DNA from 2 places in the Kitasatospora sp. NPDC017646 genome. Region 2 is predicted to be linked to the other one. Evidence: riboswitches for the same ligand, from Rfam matches in the RefSeq annotation. Region 2 holds a riboswitch; the other holds the start of a gene.
The links. Region 2 has a riboswitch for thiamine pyrophosphate ahead of ACH4J0_RS02985 (hypothetical protein). Riboswitches for the same ligand answer to the same signal wherever they lie in the genome.

Region 1: another riboswitch for thiamine pyrophosphate. It lies ahead of ACH4J0_RS08835 (purine-cytosine permease family protein); the one in region 2 lies ahead of ACH4J0_RS02985 (hypothetical protein).

The regions. Positions count from the first base shown of each region.
Region 1 covers NZ_JBIRJC010000004.1:126,481-134,112, forward strand. Annotated here, with positions in the region: gene ACH4J0_RS08810 (FAD-binding oxidoreductase) at 1-605, opposite strand, end outside; gene ACH4J0_RS08815 (MFS transporter) at 857-2,059, opposite strand; gene ACH4J0_RS08820 (MerR family transcriptional regulator) at 2,110-2,937, opposite strand; tRNA gene ACH4J0_RS08825 (tRNA-Ser) at 3,067-3,154, opposite strand; gene ACH4J0_RS08830 (S1C family serine protease) at 3,218-5,134, opposite strand; TPP riboswitch at 5,343-5,491, shown strand; gene ACH4J0_RS08835 (purine-cytosine permease family protein) at 5,484-6,902, shown strand; gene ACH4J0_RS08840 (glycerophosphodiester phosphodiesterase) at 6,982-7,632, shown strand, end outside.
Region 2 covers NZ_JBIRJC010000001.1:608,156-615,787, reverse strand. Annotated here, with positions in the region: gene ACH4J0_RS03005 (universal stress protein) at 1-319, opposite strand, end outside; gene ftsH (ATP-dependent zinc metalloprotease FtsH) at 583-2,529, shown strand; gene ACH4J0_RS02995 (PspA/IM30 family protein) at 2,789-3,556, shown strand; gene ACH4J0_RS02990 (HPF/RaiA family ribosome-associated protein) at 3,612-3,953, shown strand; TPP riboswitch at 4,082-4,252, shown strand; gene ACH4J0_RS02985 (hypothetical protein) at 4,332-4,811, shown strand; partial or broken gene ACH4J0_RS02980 (hypothetical protein) at 4,877-5,155, opposite strand; gene ACH4J0_RS02975 (hypothetical protein) at 5,242-5,388, shown strand; gene ACH4J0_RS02970 (hypothetical protein) at 5,481-5,714, opposite strand; gene ACH4J0_RS02965 (hypothetical protein) at 5,751-5,876, opposite strand; partial or broken gene ACH4J0_RS02960 (SPFH domain-containing protein) at 5,944-6,132, opposite strand; gene ACH4J0_RS02955 (hypothetical protein) at 6,371-6,673, opposite strand; gene acsA (acetate--CoA ligase) at 6,801-7,632, shown strand, end outside.

The sequences.
Region 1 (7,632 bases), on a different contig from region 2:
AGCGTCCCCTCCGAGCCGACCAGCAGCCGGGTCAGGTCGTACCCGGCCACCCCCTTGGCCGTCCGGCGCCCGGTGGACAGCAGCCGCCCGTCCGCCAGCACCACGTCCAGCCCGAGCACGTACTCGCTGGTGACGCCGTACTTCACGCAGCAGAGGCCGCCAGCGCCCGTGCCGATGTTGCCGCCGATCGTGCAGGTCTCCCAGCTGGACGGGTCCGGCGGATAGCTCAGACCCGACTCCGCCACAGCACGCGACAGTTCGGCGTTCACCACGCCCGGCTCGACGACCGCGATCCGGTTCACCGGGTCGATCTCCAGGATCCGGTTCAGCTTGACCAGCGACAGCACGATGCACCCGTCGACGGCGTTCGCCGCCCCCGACAGCCCCGTCCGGGCCCCCTGCGGCACCACCGGCACCCGCAGCTCGGTGGCGGTGCGCAGCACGTGCTGCACCTGTTCGACCGTCTCCGGGAACACCACCGCGGCGGGCGCGCCGGCGGCGCAGAAGTCCGCCATGTCATGGCTGTAGGCGGCGGTCACGTCCGGATCCACCACCACCGCCCCCGCCGGGAGACCCTGCGCCAGTCGGTCCGTCAGATCACTCATCGCCGCCTCCGCTCACCGCCGCGCCGCCTCCACCTCCGCACTCTGCCCGGAGGGCCGGGGGCGGGCAAGTGGGCCTCGGGGCGGGGCGGGCACCATAGGACGGGGTCCGGAGAAGACGCGCAGCAGGCGGAAGGGCCGGGCCAGGGGCGCCGCGGGACGGAGCCGGAAGGCGGCGGCCGGCCGGCGGACGGGCCGGGTGGCCCGCGGGACGCGGCGGAGCGCGGGGCCGGCGCGATGGCCGTCGGAGCCGGTCAGGCGCGTCGGAGGGCCGGGGTGGCGAGGCCCGCCAGGCCGACCGTGCCGGTGGCGAGGGCGCAGAGGAGGGTGGGCAGGCCGGCGCCCGTCGCGTCCGCCACCAGGCCGAGCAGTCCGGTGGACAGCACCAGCGCGAGGCTCTGCACGAGCGTCAGCAGCGCCTGGATCCGCGACAGGTGGGACGCCGGAGCACCGGCGAGCACCAGCGGGCCGAGGTGGCAGGCGAACAGCCCCGAGCCGACGCCCGTCACCGTGCTGCCGGCCACCGCTCCCGCCGGACCGGCGGACAGCGCCAGCAGCGCGATGCCCGTCGAGGCCGTACACAGCCCCGTCGCCGCGCCGACGCCCGCCCGGGGCAGCCCGCCGCGCCAGGCGACCAGCGCCGCCACCGCGAGCACCCCGGCCGCCTGGCCGCCGGTCACCAGCCCGGCTGTCCCCGCCGCCCAGCCGTGCGCCCGGGCCAACAGCGGCCCGAGCAGCGACACCACGGGCAGCAGCGCCCCGGCGGCGGCGCCGGTGAGCAGCAGCGCGGCCCGCAGCAGCGGATCGCCGAGGGCGAGCCGGACCCCGGCCGCCGCCTCCCCCAGCAGACCGACCCGGGCACCGGGCCGCTCCTCCGCCGGCCGCACCCGCAGCAGCACCAGCAGGACCACCCCGAAGCTCACCGCGTCCGCCACCGCCGCGCCCGCGAGCCCGCCCGCCGCGACCAGCAGGCCGCCGAGCGGCGCCCCGAGCAGCACCGCACTCTGCCCGCCCGCCTGCCGCAGCGCGAGCGCCCGGGGCAGCCGGTCGGCGGGCACCAGCCGGCGCGGCATCGAGCCGCTCGCCGGGAGGTGGAACGCGTCGACCGTCCCGGTCACGGCCGCCACCGCGACCAGCAGCCACAGCGGCGCGCCCCGGCCCCTGGCCACCGCGAGCGCCAGGGCGACGGTCGCGGCCAGCATCACCGCGTCCCCGGCGAGCATCACCCGGCGGGCGCCGAACCGGTCCGCGACCGCGCCGCCCAGCAGGACGAGCGCGGTGCGCGGCACGGTGACGGCCGTGAGCACCAGCCCGGCCGCGCCGCCCCCGTACCCGGAGGCGGCCCAGCCGAGGGCGAACCCCAACGCGGCGTCACCGAGCAGCCCTGCCTGGACCCCGGTCAGCCAGAGCAGGTACGGGCGGGGCAGGTACGGCCGGGGCGGCGCGGTGGTGGTCATGCTGGGCGACGCTAGGGCCCTCGACCAGGTCGAGGGCAAAACGGCGCCGGCTACCGGGGGACCACCGGCTCCTGGAGCTCGACGACCCAGCCGGACACGTCCTCCGGGGTCTCCAGGTAGCGCTCGCGGGCGTAGCCGGCCGAGCGGTAGCCGTGCTCCTCGATGAAGCGGGCGAGCGCCTGGAAGCTGCCCATCGCCGCGTCCATCGAGCCGCGGTGGACGATGGTCGCCGCCTCCGCGACCGGCGGCAGGTCGACCACCTCGAAGTCGTCCCGGCCGCCCGGCACCGAGTGCGCGACCTGGACGGCGACCCGGACGAGCACCGAGCCGTCGCCCCCCGGCGCGTCCTCGTAGCGGGCGACGGACGGTCCGACCTCCTCGATCCCGGCCTCGGCGACCCGGCGGCACAGCTCCGTGAACAGCGGGCCGATCACCGGCGTGATGTCCTCGGGCTGGTAACTCGCCGCCACACCGGTCAGTTGGGCCACCCGGACGGACGGCACGGGCTTCACCACGACATCGTGCTCGAACATGTTCCCCTCGCTCTCGATCGTCCGGAGCCTCGCCTCCACCCGGGCCAGCCGCTGTTCGTCCGCGGCGATCGCCGCGGCGAGTTGGGCCCGTCGCAAGCGCAGCATCCCGCGCAGTTCGGCGGCGTCCGGCTGTTCGTCCAGGACGGCCCGCACCTGCTGCAGCGTGAAGCCGAGCTCCTTGAGCGCGATCACCCGGTTCAGCCGGGCGAGTTGGCCCGCCTCGTAGGAGCGGTACCCGGTGGCCGGGTCGACCCGGGCGGGCCTGAGCAGCCCGATCGCGTCGTAGTGGCGCAGCATCCGCACCGACACCCGGCCGTGGCTGGCGAAGTCTCCGATGGTCAACATGGTGCTTCCACTCCACTGCCTCCCACGGTGTCAGGGTCAACCCCGGCCGCCGGAACTCCTCGGAAAACACCGAGGGCGGGTGCCGACTCGATGTCGGCACCCGCCCTGAGCAGGTGGTTCTCCTACCAGCGGAGAGCGTGGGATTCGAACCCACGGTGACGGGTCACGCCACGACAGTTTTCAAGACTGTTCCCTTAGGCCGCTCGGGCAGCTCTCCAGGCGGAGGTCAGCCTAACGGGTCCGGCGGGGTTCGGTGCACACGATTCCGCGCGCCCGGGGGTCACTGGTCGCCGTCCCGCTGGCCGAGCGTGACCTTGGTGGTCATGGTCTGGCCGTTGCGGGTGTACTCGACGTCCACGGTCTCGCCGGGCTTGTGCGTCCAGATCCGGCTGACCAGGGCGGGGCCGTTCTCGATCGGCACGCCGCCGAGCTTGGTGATCACGTCGCCCGGCTTGAGGCCGGCCTTGTCGGCCGCGCCGCCGGGGGTGACGGCCGGCTGGCCCTGGACGTCGCGGGTCTGGATCTGCGCGCCGTCGCCCTTGTAGTCGTCGTTGCGCAGCACGTCGAGCTTGGCGTAGACCGGCTTGCCGGTCTTGATCAGGGTGTCCGCGACCCACTTGGCCTGGTTGATCGGGATGGCGAAGCCCAGGCCGATGCTGCCGGCCCGGCCGTTGGCGGAGGCGTTGGACTGGATCGCCGAGTTGATGCCGATCACCGCGCCGCTGGAGTCGAGCAGCGGGCCGCCGGAGTTGCCGGGGTTGATCGAGGCGTCGGTCTGCAGGGCGTTCATGTACGAGGCCTGCGAGCCGGTCTCGTCGCCGGAGGCGACCGGGCGGTCCTTGGCGCTGACGATGCCACTGGTGACGGTGGACTCCAGGCCGTACGGCGCGCCGATCGCGATCGTGGCGTCGCCGACGTTGACCTTGTCGGAGTCGGCCAGGGCCAGCGGCGCCAGCTTGGCCTTCGGCGGGTTGTCGATCTTGACCACGGCGACGTCGTAGCCCTCGGCGTGGCCCAGCACCGAGGCGCTGTAGGACGTGCCGTCGGCGAACTTGACGGTCAGTTTGCCGCCGTTGAGCGTCGGCGCGACCACGTGGTTGTTGGTGAGGATGTGGCCCTCGGTGTCGAAGACGAAGCCGGTGCCGGTGCCCGACTCCTGGGAGCCCTGCGCCTTGATGGTGACGACGCTGGGCAGCGCCTTCTGCGCGATGCTGGCGATGGAGCCGGGCGCGGGCTCGTTCTTCTGGGTGTTGCTGGCCTGGACGGTGGTGCTGCGGTGGTCGTCGACCGAGCTGCTGCTGTTGGCGTGGTCGGTGGCGACCACGCCGATCGCGCCGCCCGCGACACCGGCGACCAGTGCGACGGCCGCGAGCAGGGCCACCAGGCCGCCGCGCTTCTTGCGCGGGCCGCCGGAGCCGGTCGGGCCGCCGGGGTAGTCGGCCGGGTAGCCGAGCGGGCCGTTCGGGCCGCCGGGGTAGCCCGCGCCGCCGGCGGCGGCGTCGTGGCCGCCCCAGCCGCCGAGCGGCTGGCCGGCACCGAAGGGGTGGTGGCCGTGCGCGGCGGGCCCGCCGGCGGCCGGAGCACCGTACGGCTCCTGGGCGTTGGCGACGGGCACGCCGTGGGTCGGGGTCGCGTACGGGTTGGCACCCGGCGGCACGGCGGGCGCGGCCGGAGCGGCGGCCTGCGCGGCCACGGCCGGGGCGGGCGCGGCCGGGGCGGGCGACGCGGACGGCAGGACCGGGGGCGGGGCGTCGATGTAGCCGGTGACCGGGTCGACGGCCGGCTCCTGGACGTCGGGCGCGGCCGGGGCCTCCGGCGCGGGGACCTTGGTGAAGGCGACGGTGGGCTTGTGCCCGCCCCCGGCCGGAGCGGCCTCGGCGACCGGCGCGGCGTCGGCCGCGGTCGGTACGGCCACCGGCTCGGCCGTCGGCTCTGGGACCCGGCTGAAGGCCATGGTCGGCTTGTGCCCGCTGTCCGCCGCCGGAGCACCGTCGACCGGAGCCGCGTCCGCCGCCGACGGCTCGGCCGCCGGGTCGGCACCCGGCTCGGCCACGGGCTCGGGCACCCGGTTGAAGGCCATGGTCGGCTTGTGCCCGCCCTGAGCGGTGCCGTCGGAAGCGGCGCCCGCCGCCTCATCGGCCCCCGCGGGCTGCTCCCCCTGCGGCCCGGTGGGCCCAACCTCGCGCTCGGTGCTCACGGACGACCTCCATAGCTGACAGATCCAAGGACCATAGTTTTTCGCACCGACGATTCGATTGCCGTAAGGACCCCTCTGAAGAACTCATAAGAATCCTTAGCCGTCACCGACGGCCGGGGGCTCCCCACCCCCGCCCGGCGTCCCGCGATGCGGACCGCGCACCCGTGGCCTTTGGCGTTCGTACCCGTGCCGGTTAGCCTGTCGCTCCAAACTGACACGCGGGAGCTTGGACCCACCAGGCTGAGAGTGCGCATGTCGACGGTACGCCAGGCGAACGGCAGGCTGACCGTCGAGGGGGCGCTGACCGCCGGAACCTGTCCGGGTAATGCCGGCGTAGGGAGTATCGGCCATGCCGCCTGCTTCGCCATCCTCTTCTTCGGGCGCCTCCGCGTCCAAGGAATTCCCCGACCTCCCCGCCGGCTCGGCCACGGCCACGGCGCTGCTCGACCAGCGGGTCGAGGCGCCGCTGGTCCTGGACACCGAACCGCCGCGCACCCTGCGCTTCCGGGACCACTTCGCGCTCTGGATGAACCTCGGCGTCAGCCTGATCGGCTTCTCGACCGCGGCCACCGTGCTCGGTGAGAAGGGCAGCGAACTGTCGCTGGCCGCCGCGGTGACCGCGATCGTGACCGGTACGGCGGTCGGCACCGCGATGCTCGGCGTGGCCGCGCTGATCGGCGCCCGGACCGGCGCCCCTGCGATGGCCAACCTGCGCGGGCTGTTCGGCACCCGGCTGTCCTACCTGCCGACCGTGCTGAACATCGTCCAGTGCATCGGCTGGGGCGTGTTCGAGCTGCTGACCATCGCGGCCGGCGCGCAGACCGTCGCCCACACCACCGGCTACCGCTGGCTGTTCGTGCTGCTCGCGGGCGCGCTGACCACCGCGCTGACGATCTGGCCGCTGGGCTCGATCACGGTGCTGCGCCGCTTCGTGGCCGGGGCGGTCGCGGTCGCGATGGTGTACTTCACCGTCCAGCTGGGCCGGCAGGGCGTGCCCGACCCGGGCGCGGGCAACTGGCACGGCTTCCTGGGAGCCACCGACGCGATGATCGCGGTGTCGATCTCCTTCGTCCCGATGGCCGCCGACTACACCCGGCACTCGCGCACCCCCCGCTCCTCCTTCTGGGGCAGCTTCTCCGGCTACACCGTCGCCCAGGTCTGGTGTTACGTCCTCGGCCTGATGGCGCTGCTGCAGTCCGACGGCGACCCGGGCCGGATCTTCGACTCCTTCCTCGGCGTCTGGGCCGGCTGGCTGTTCCTGCTGGTGCTGGTGCTGCGCGAGACCGACCAGTCCTTCGCCAACGTGTACTCGACCGCGATGTCGCTGCAGAACCTGCTGCCGCGGGTCGACCGCCGGGTGCTGAGCGGCGGGATCGGCGTGCTGACCACCGTGCTGGCACTGCGGATCGACCGGTTCACCGACACGTACAGCAACTTCCTCGGCCTGATCGGCTCGGTGTTCGTGCCGCTGCTGGCGGTGCTGGCGGTGGACTACTTCTTCGGCGCCGGCCGGCACGGCTGGGACCTCTCCGAGCGGGCGCCGTCCCGATGGCTGATGCTGCTGCCGTGGGTGCTGGGCTTCGCCGTCTACCAGTTCATCGCGCCGACTGCGGTGGCCGGCTGGTGGGTGGACTTCTGGACCTCCGCCCAGGAGTCGCTGCACTTCACCCCGCAGGAGTGGACCTCCGCCTCGCTGTTCGCCTTCCTGGTGCCGGCGCTGGCGACCTGGGCGCTCACCCCGCTGACCCGGCGCGCCACCGCGAGCTGACCGGCCGGAGGCGGAGCCGGCCCCACGGGTTGGGACCGTCTTCGCCTCCACGACACCTGCGCCCCCTATCGTTGGGGCCGTGACCAGCCCAGACCTGCCCCCGGCGGTGGCGCGCACCGCGCCCTCCGTCCAGGTGATCGCCCACCGCGGTTCCTCCCACGCGCTGCCCGAGCACACCCTCGCGGCCTACCGGCGCGCGCTCGACGAGGGCGCGGACGCCGTCGAGTGCGACGTCCGGGTGACGGCCGACGGTCACCTGGTCTGCGTCCACGACCGCCGGATCGGCCGGGTCTCCAACGGCCGGGGCACCGTCTCCGCGATGACCCTCGCCGAGCTGGAGGCGTACGACTTCGGAGCGTGGAAGACCGGCAGGCCCAGCACCGACCCCGAACTGCGGGGCGTGCTGCGGCTGGAGCGGCTGCTGGAGCTGGTGGTGGACTGCGGCCGCCCGGTGGACCTGGCGATCGAGACCAAGCACCCGGTGCGCTTCCGCGGCCGGGTCGAGGCCGAACTGCTGCGGATGCTGGAACGGTTCAAGATCGGCGCGGCCCGGGAGGGCGACCGCCCGTCCGCCCGGATCATGAGCTTCTCCTCGATCGCGCTGGACCGGGTGGCCGCCGCCGCGCCCGACTTCCGGCGGGTGTTCCTGATCGAACGGATGCTGCCGCTGCTCGGTCAGCTGCGGCCGGGCCGTCCGCTGCCGGGCGGGGCGCGGATCGCCGGTCCGGGC
Region 2 (7,632 bases):
CCTTGGCGGCGGCAAGCAGTACCCAGGCCGGGGTGCCCTCCCCGACCCTGAGCCGGATGTCCACCGGCGGCGCGCTACCCACCACCTTCCCGACGTTCTCGGCCAGCACCCTGCGCGCCACCTCCGCAAGCTGCGTCTCCTCACCGACCGGTACCGCGCTGCCCCACCCGGAGAACGGTGGCTCCCAGGCCATGACCGCCTCCACCACGGCGTGGGTGAGCTCGGCCTGCCGCACGGCCCAGCGCAGAGCCTGTCGGGACTGCTCCGAGCCGTCCACGCCGACGACGATCTTTCCCTCGAGGGCCGGTTCCTCAGCCATGGCCTCGTCCTTCCGATCGGCCGACATCGACATCCGACCAGGCGGCCGCTCCACATGGGCGCTTGCCGTCGGGTTACCGGGGACGGACCCGCCGAGGGCTTGTGACGGCATCGCCGAGCAACGCCCCCTCTTCTGCAGGATCCTTCTCCCACGCCGGGTTCGCACGCGGACCCGGCGGGCCCGCCCGGATGTCCCGGCCAGGTGGACCGATCGGCCCTGCCCTCCGTGGCCGGCGCGACGGGATGATGGGCGCGGAGGCTCGAATGCACCAGATGGTCACGCCGAGGCGCTTTCCCGCCCGGCATCCGACGGGCCGGGCCACACCCGGGCCGCCGCGCGAGCCGCCGAAGCCCGTCCCCACCTCTCCACCGGCCTGGCGGCGCCGGCTGCTGCCCGCCGCGATCGCGATCGCCCTGCTGCTCATCCTGCTGTCCCGCAGCCCGTCGGGCAGCGGCACCCACTACAGCTACACCGACTTCGCAGGGAAGGTCGACGCGGGCCAGGTCCAGACGGTCGAGATCACCGACAAGGGAGCGATCACCGGCGAACTCAAGGACGGAACCAAGTTCACCACCCAGATCCCGACCGCCCTGGACAGCAGCGCACTCACCACGCAGCTGAAGTCCCAGCACGTGGAGATCACCGCCAAGCAGAGCAGCAGCGGCAGCTCGTTCCTCTCGGTTCTGCTGATCTTCCTGCCGCTGCTCCTCATCGGCGGACTGTTCCTCTGGTCCGGACGGATGGCGAGCCGGGCCATGACCGGAGGTCTCAGCGCGATCGGCCGCTCACGCGCGAAGATCATCGAGGCCGAGCGCCCGAGCACCCGGTTCGTCGACGTCGCCGGCTACGAGGGCGTCAAGCAGGAGGTCAGCGAGGTGGTCGACTTCCTGCGCAGTCCCGAGCGCTATGCCGCCGCGGGGGCGAAGGGCCCGCGCGGCGTGATCATGGTCGGCCCGCCCGGCACAGGCAAGACCTTGCTCGCCCGCGCGGTCGCCGGAGAGGCCGAGGTCCCGTTCCTGTCGGTGACCGGCTCGGGCTTCGTCGAGATGTTCGTGGGCGTCGGCGCCTCCCGGGTGCGTGACCTCTTCGACGAAGCGCGCAAGCGGGCACCCTCGATCATCTTCATCGACGAGATCGACGCCGTCGGCGGCCGCCGTGGCGGCGGCACCAGGCTGGGCGGCAACGACGAACGCGAGCAGACCCTCAACCAACTGCTCGCCGAGATGGACGGCTTCGACCAGTCCACCGGCATCGTCGTCCTCGCCGCCACCAACCGGCCCGACGCCCTCGACCCGGCGCTCCTGCGGCCCGGCCGCTTCGACCGGCAGGTCACCGTGCCACTGCCCAACCAGGCCGAGCGCTCCGCCATCCTCTCCGTCCACGTGCAGGGCAAGACCCTGGCCCCCGACGTGAACCTGGACCGCATCGCCCGCGCCACCCCCGGCTTCTCGGGCGCCGACCTCGCCAACCTGGTCAACGAGGCCGCCATCAACGCCGTGCGCGCCGAACGCGCCACCCTCACAGTCGGGGACCTGGACACCGCCCGTGACCGGCTGCTGCTCGGCCGCCGCGAGTCCTCCAACGCCCTGCTCCCGGAGGAACGCCGCTCAGTCGCCGTGCACGAGTCCGGACACGCCCTGATGGCCGCCCTGTGCGAACACGCCGACCCCGTCGCCAAGGTCACCATCCTCCCGGCCGGCATGACTCTCGGTGCAACCGAGCAACTCCCGGAGGCGGAACGGCACCTGTACAGCGAGAGCTATCTCATGGACCTGCTGACCGTCCAGCTCGGCGGCCGGGCGGCCGAACTGGCCGTTTTCGGCGAGGGCTCCACCGGCGCCGCCAACGACCTCGCCAACGCCACCCAGGTCGCCACCCGCATGGTCCGCGAATTCGGCCTGTCCACCGCACTCGGCCCGGTCGGATACGCCACCACGACCCCACAGCACCTCGGCCCCGACGCGGAAGACCTGCTGCGCAGGCCCTACTCCGAATCCACCCAGCGCACCGTCGACGAGGAAGTCGCCCGGCTGCTCCGGCAGGCCGAGGCACGGGCGGTCGACCTGCTGCGCAGTCACCGCCCTCAGCTGGACGAGCTCGCCGCGTTGCTCGTGGAGCACGAGACGGTGGACGGCAAGGTCGTCCTCGACATCCTGCACCGGCACCGCGAGCCGGCCGAGCCCGGCCGAGCGCAGGCCAGTCGGACATAGCGCGCGGGGCGGCAGAAGGCCGACGGGGGCGGTCTCGCGCCGCTGGGAGATCACGAATGTCCGGTACACGCCCGGGTCGGCGAGGAGGTGATCAAGCCCCGGCTCCGGGCGAGCGAGGACCGGGGCAGCGGGTTGTGCCGCGTCATTCGCGGAGAGACGGTGGAGGTACCGCATCTGCTGTGAGTGCCGGTGATCCAGCGGCAGGTGTTCCACGTCGCGACCGTCCTGGCCGAGTCGCTGCGGGAAGGAGTGGATATCCATGACCGGTGTCGCGGACCGCATCGCAGAACTGTTCCGGATCAAGGCGAACAAGGTGCTGGATCGGGCCGAGGACCCTCGCGAGGTGCTCGACTACGCGTATACCCAGCAGGTGGAGCTGTTGCAGCAGGTCCGGCGCGGCCTGGCGGATGTGGCGGCGAGCCGGAAACGGCTGGAGCTGCAGATCGCCCAATTGCGGAAGTCGAACAAGAAGTTGGAGGAGCAGGCGCAGCAGGCGCTGGCCGCAGGACGTGAGGATCTGGCGCGTGAGGCGCTGGCCCGGCGGGCGGGTATGCAGGGGCAGCTCGGCGATCTGGAGGAGCAGGAGCCGTTGCTGCGGGCCGAGGAGGAGAAGCTGACGGCGGCCGCGCAGCGGCTGGAGGCGCGGGTGGAGGCCTTCCGCACGCGCAAGGAGACGCTCAAGGCCGAGTACACCCGGGCCGAGGCCGAGACCCGCATCGGCGAGACCCTCTCGGGCATCGGTGAGGAGATGGGGAGCGTCGGCGCGGCGGTGCAGCGCGCCCGGGACCGGACGGAGCAGCTGCAGGCCCGCTCCGGGGCGTTGGACGAGCTGATGGCCTCCGGCGCGCTGGAGGACGCCGCCGCGCCGGCTGGCCCCGACGAGGTCCGGATCGAGCTTGAGCGGATCAGCGCGGACCAGGAAGTGGAGGAGGAGTTGAAGCGCCTGAAGGCGAAGCTGCCTGCCGGCCCGGGCCCGGAGGAAGAGGGCACGGGGCGGGCGGAAGAGGGCGGGGAGTCGTCGGTGTGAGTCACGAGTCGGGAGGTGGGCGGGCGTGAGCCGTTCGGCGTCCGCAGTGGTGCCCGTGATCGAGGTGGAGGTCCGGGGCGAGATGCCGCCGGAGTCGGCCGAGTACGCACGCGACATGGTGCTGGGCGTGGCGCGTCATGCGCGGGATCCGGTGCTGTCCGTGCGGGTGAGGCTGATGCAGGGGCGCGATCCGGCGGTGCGGCGGTCGGCGGTCGCCCGGGCCAGCCTGGATGTGAACGGACGCCTGGCGCGGGCGCGGGTGGTGGCCGAGACGATGCACGAGGCGATCGATCTGCTGAAGGACCGGCTGGAGTACCGGCTCGCCCGTCTGGAGCACTGGGATCGGTGGCCGGGTGGCCTGTTCGTGGGTCCCCGCCGGGGCGCACCGGGGCCTTGACACGGACGCCCCGGGGCCCGGAGGGCTCGTGGCGGGCAGCTCGGTCGGGTCTGCCGTGGAGAGCCGGGGGAGAGGGTCGTTCGGCCCTGGTGCGCGGGAGGGTGGCGCGTAGCGTGGGAAGTGGCCTGCGGGGTGAGCGAGGGAGTTCGGCCGGAACGGTCCAGGGTGGTCAACTGTGCTGTCCTGGAGTGGATTCGACGGGCGGGCTGAGAGGCCGGAGGGGGTCGACGAGACCCCGACGGCGACCTCCACCACCTGATCCGGGCAATGCCGGCGTAGGGAGCCCACCTTGCAGGTTCGGCCTGGGGAAGGGAACAGGGCCCGGGTAGCAGCCCGGCAGTCGACCTGCGGGCTGCACGGGTGGACGGGACCCGGAGCGTGTGTGCCGGGCTCACGTGGGGCGTCCGGGTAGCGGAGGAGGGCTCCGAGGCCGTCGTCGAGGGGCAGTTCGTCGTGGGGGATGACGATGAGGTCCGCGCCGGTGCCGACGATCGCGCGGATGAGTGCGGCGTCGGCCGGTGCCTGCCGGGAGGAGCTGATGCCGAGGGCCTGCATTTCACGTTGGGTGAGGCCGAGTTGTTTGGGTGCGACGCCGATCCACAGCTGTCGTTCCAGGTCGAAGGGGTCGTTGATCAGGACGGCTTCGGCCCGGCCGTGGCGCAGGGCGGTGAACGTGGCGGCGAGGCCCTCGACGGGACCGCTGCGGCGGGCGCGGCGGGCCAGGAACCGCTGGGTGTTGGCCTGGTCGCGGGCGGACAGGCGGCCGCGGAACAGGCAGGCGAGTTCGTCCTCCATGAGCGCGCGTTCGGGATCGGTGTCCCGGCCGTCGCCGTCGATGGTGACGATGCGCTTGCGTAGGCGCCTGGGCGGGCAGTTCCCGGGTGAGGGTGTTGCGGGCCCAGTGGTCGCCGGACAGCCGGACAGCCGGACAGGACGATCGTCTCGGCCTCGCTGCGGTCGGCGAGGCCGGCGAGTTCTTCGGCGACCTCTGCGGCGGCCTGTCGCCATTCGGAGGCCGCAACCCGGTGCCGGGTCAGGTGGCCGGGGGCGACCCTGGCGGTGGACCACCGGCCCGCTTGGAGGTCGACCTCCAGCTCGGAGGTGAGTGCGCCGCCCGGTCGGGCGACGCGGTGGACGCTGACGGCGGCGTAGGGAATGTCGGGGGCGTGCTGGAGGGCGAGCGGCGTGGCGTCCGGGACCATCGTGAACCGGGCGCCGTCGCGGGGTGGCGGCTCCGGGCAGTTCCTCGGCGAGCGCGAGGCGGCCGTGGGCGGCGAAGACGGCCTGCGTGTCGGCCGGGCAGATCGCGATCGGTGCCGACGACGTGGGTGACGGCGCCGGTGGTGGCGGTGTCGGCGCCCTGGGTGGTGAGTTCGGTCGCCAGGTGCCGACAGCGCAGGTCGATGGCCCGGTCGGGTTCGTCGAGGTCGCGTGAGGTGTCGACGTAGGCGCAGGCGTAGGGACCCGGTCGTGCGTAGAGCGGGCCGAGGAAGGTGAGTTTCATGGCCGTCCGCTCCTGGGGGGTGGTCAGAGTCCTTGGGCGAGCAGGAGTTCGTGGGCCAGGCGGGCGGCGCGGCCGACGCGTTCGGGGTCGGGCTCCTGGTCGGGAATGTCCTCCAGCCCCTGGAGGAGGGCGCGCATGGCCCGGCCGAGGGCCTGGACCTGGGTTTCGAGCAGTTCCACGCGTTCGACGGCGCTTTCGAGGTCGCGGCCCGGCGGGTGGAAGGCTTCGGACGTGCGGTCGGTGGTGGGGTCGGTCATGATCGGCTCCCTCGCTGAGTGGTTCCCACCGGTGGGTCACTCGGCGGGTGTGATGAGGCCGTAATGGCCGTCGTAGCGGTGGTAGAGGACGTTGCCGCGGGTGTGCTGGCCGACGACCTTGCGCAGGGTCGTCTGGGCGATCTGGTTGATCGCGGAGCTCACGTTTCTCGATGGCGATGACCGACTTGATCGCGTCCACGACGCGGAAGTAGGCGATGGCGGAGACGTCGATGCTGACGTTGTCGCGGGTGATGATGTCCTGGGACTGGATCGGCATGGTGGCGATCCGCAGCGAGATGTGGTGCATGACGTCGGCGAACGGGATGATCAGGCGCAGTCCCGGGTCGTGTGCTCCGGTGATCTGGCCGAACCGGAAGACGACCCCCTTCTCGTACTGGCGGACGATGCGGACCGACATCGCGAGCCCGATCAGGACCAGGATGACGAGCACCACCAGGACTGCGGTCACGGCGGTCATTTCGGCTCCCTTCGACTGCGGGCCTGCGTCGACAGCCAGGGCCGGGAACGCGTCGCCACGAGCGGAGCGACCGGGAGGCAAGGGACCGGTTTGCGGTCCTACCGTGACCTGGTCCGCAGCGGACCGCAGGTCCGCCCGATGAGGGCTGGCGTGCTGGTCCACCGGGCGGCCGGGTGGGTCAGGCTGACGATTCGCCGTATCCCAGGCTGTCGTGCCAATCGGCCAGGTCGAGGATCTCCTCGACGGGGCGGCACGGGGTGGCCGGTCCGGGAGGTTCGTAGCCGAGCCGCAGCATGAGCCGGACGTGGTCGGGTGGGCCTTCGGGGTCGCGCAGGCGCCACCGGGTCTCCGGCCATTCGACGGCCTGGTGCAGGACGGAGGTGCGCAGGCTGTGGACTGTCGCGAGGAGCCAGACGTGCTCCAGGCCTGTCCGGTGCGCAGCCAGTCCGCGGGCTGGTCGGTGCGGGTGCTCAGCAGGCACAGCTGGTGGAGCGGCGCGAAGTTCCCGGGGCGGGCGACCGGGCCCTTGCCGCGCGCCCCCAGGCCGGGCGGTCCCGTGTCTGTCAGGCTGGAAGAGGCCCTATCGGCGACCCGGAAGGGGAGCGGCCATGGAAACCGAGGCCATCCGTGCTCGGCCGGTGGCAGGAGTCGCACCCAATCTCGCCGACTACGAGCGGGCCCGGCGCGATTTCTCGTGGGAGTCGGCGCGTGAGGCGCTCGGTGGGCTGCCGGGCGGCCGGGGGCTCAACATTGCGTACGAGGCGGTCGACCGGCACGTCGCCGCTGGAGGCGGCGAGCGCGCCGCGCTGCGCTGCGTCGCCGTGGACCGGCAGGTCAGCACGGTGACGTACGACGAGCTGGCCCGCTGGACGAACCGCTTCGCGCATGTGCTGCGTTCACTGGGCGTGGGCCGCGGCGACCGGGTCGCCTCGCTGCTGAGCCGCTGCCCTGAGCTGTACGTGTCCGTTCTCGGGACTCTGAAGAACACCTCGGTGTTCTGCCCGCTCTTCCCAGCCTTCGGGCCGGTCCCGGTCGAGGAACGGCTGCGGCTGGGCGGTGTGCGGGTGCTGGTCACGACCGAGGACCTTTACCGGCGCAAGGTGGCCGGCCGGCGCGAGCAGTTGCCGCAATTGGAAGAGGTGCTGATCGTCGGCCCGTGCGCTGAGCCGCTGGCGGGTACCCATTCGTTCGATGTGCTGTTGGCGCAGGCATCCGAGGAGTTCACGATCCCGGACACCGACCCGCAGGACATGGCGCTGCTGCACTTCACCAGCGGTACCACGGGTACTCCCAAGGGCGCGGTACACGTCCACGAGGCCGTGGTGGCACACCACGCCACTGCGGCCTTCGCCTTGGACCTGCATCCCGACGACGTGTTCTGGTGCACCGCCGATCCGGGCTGGGTCACGGGCACCTCGTACGGGGTCATCGCGCCGCTCA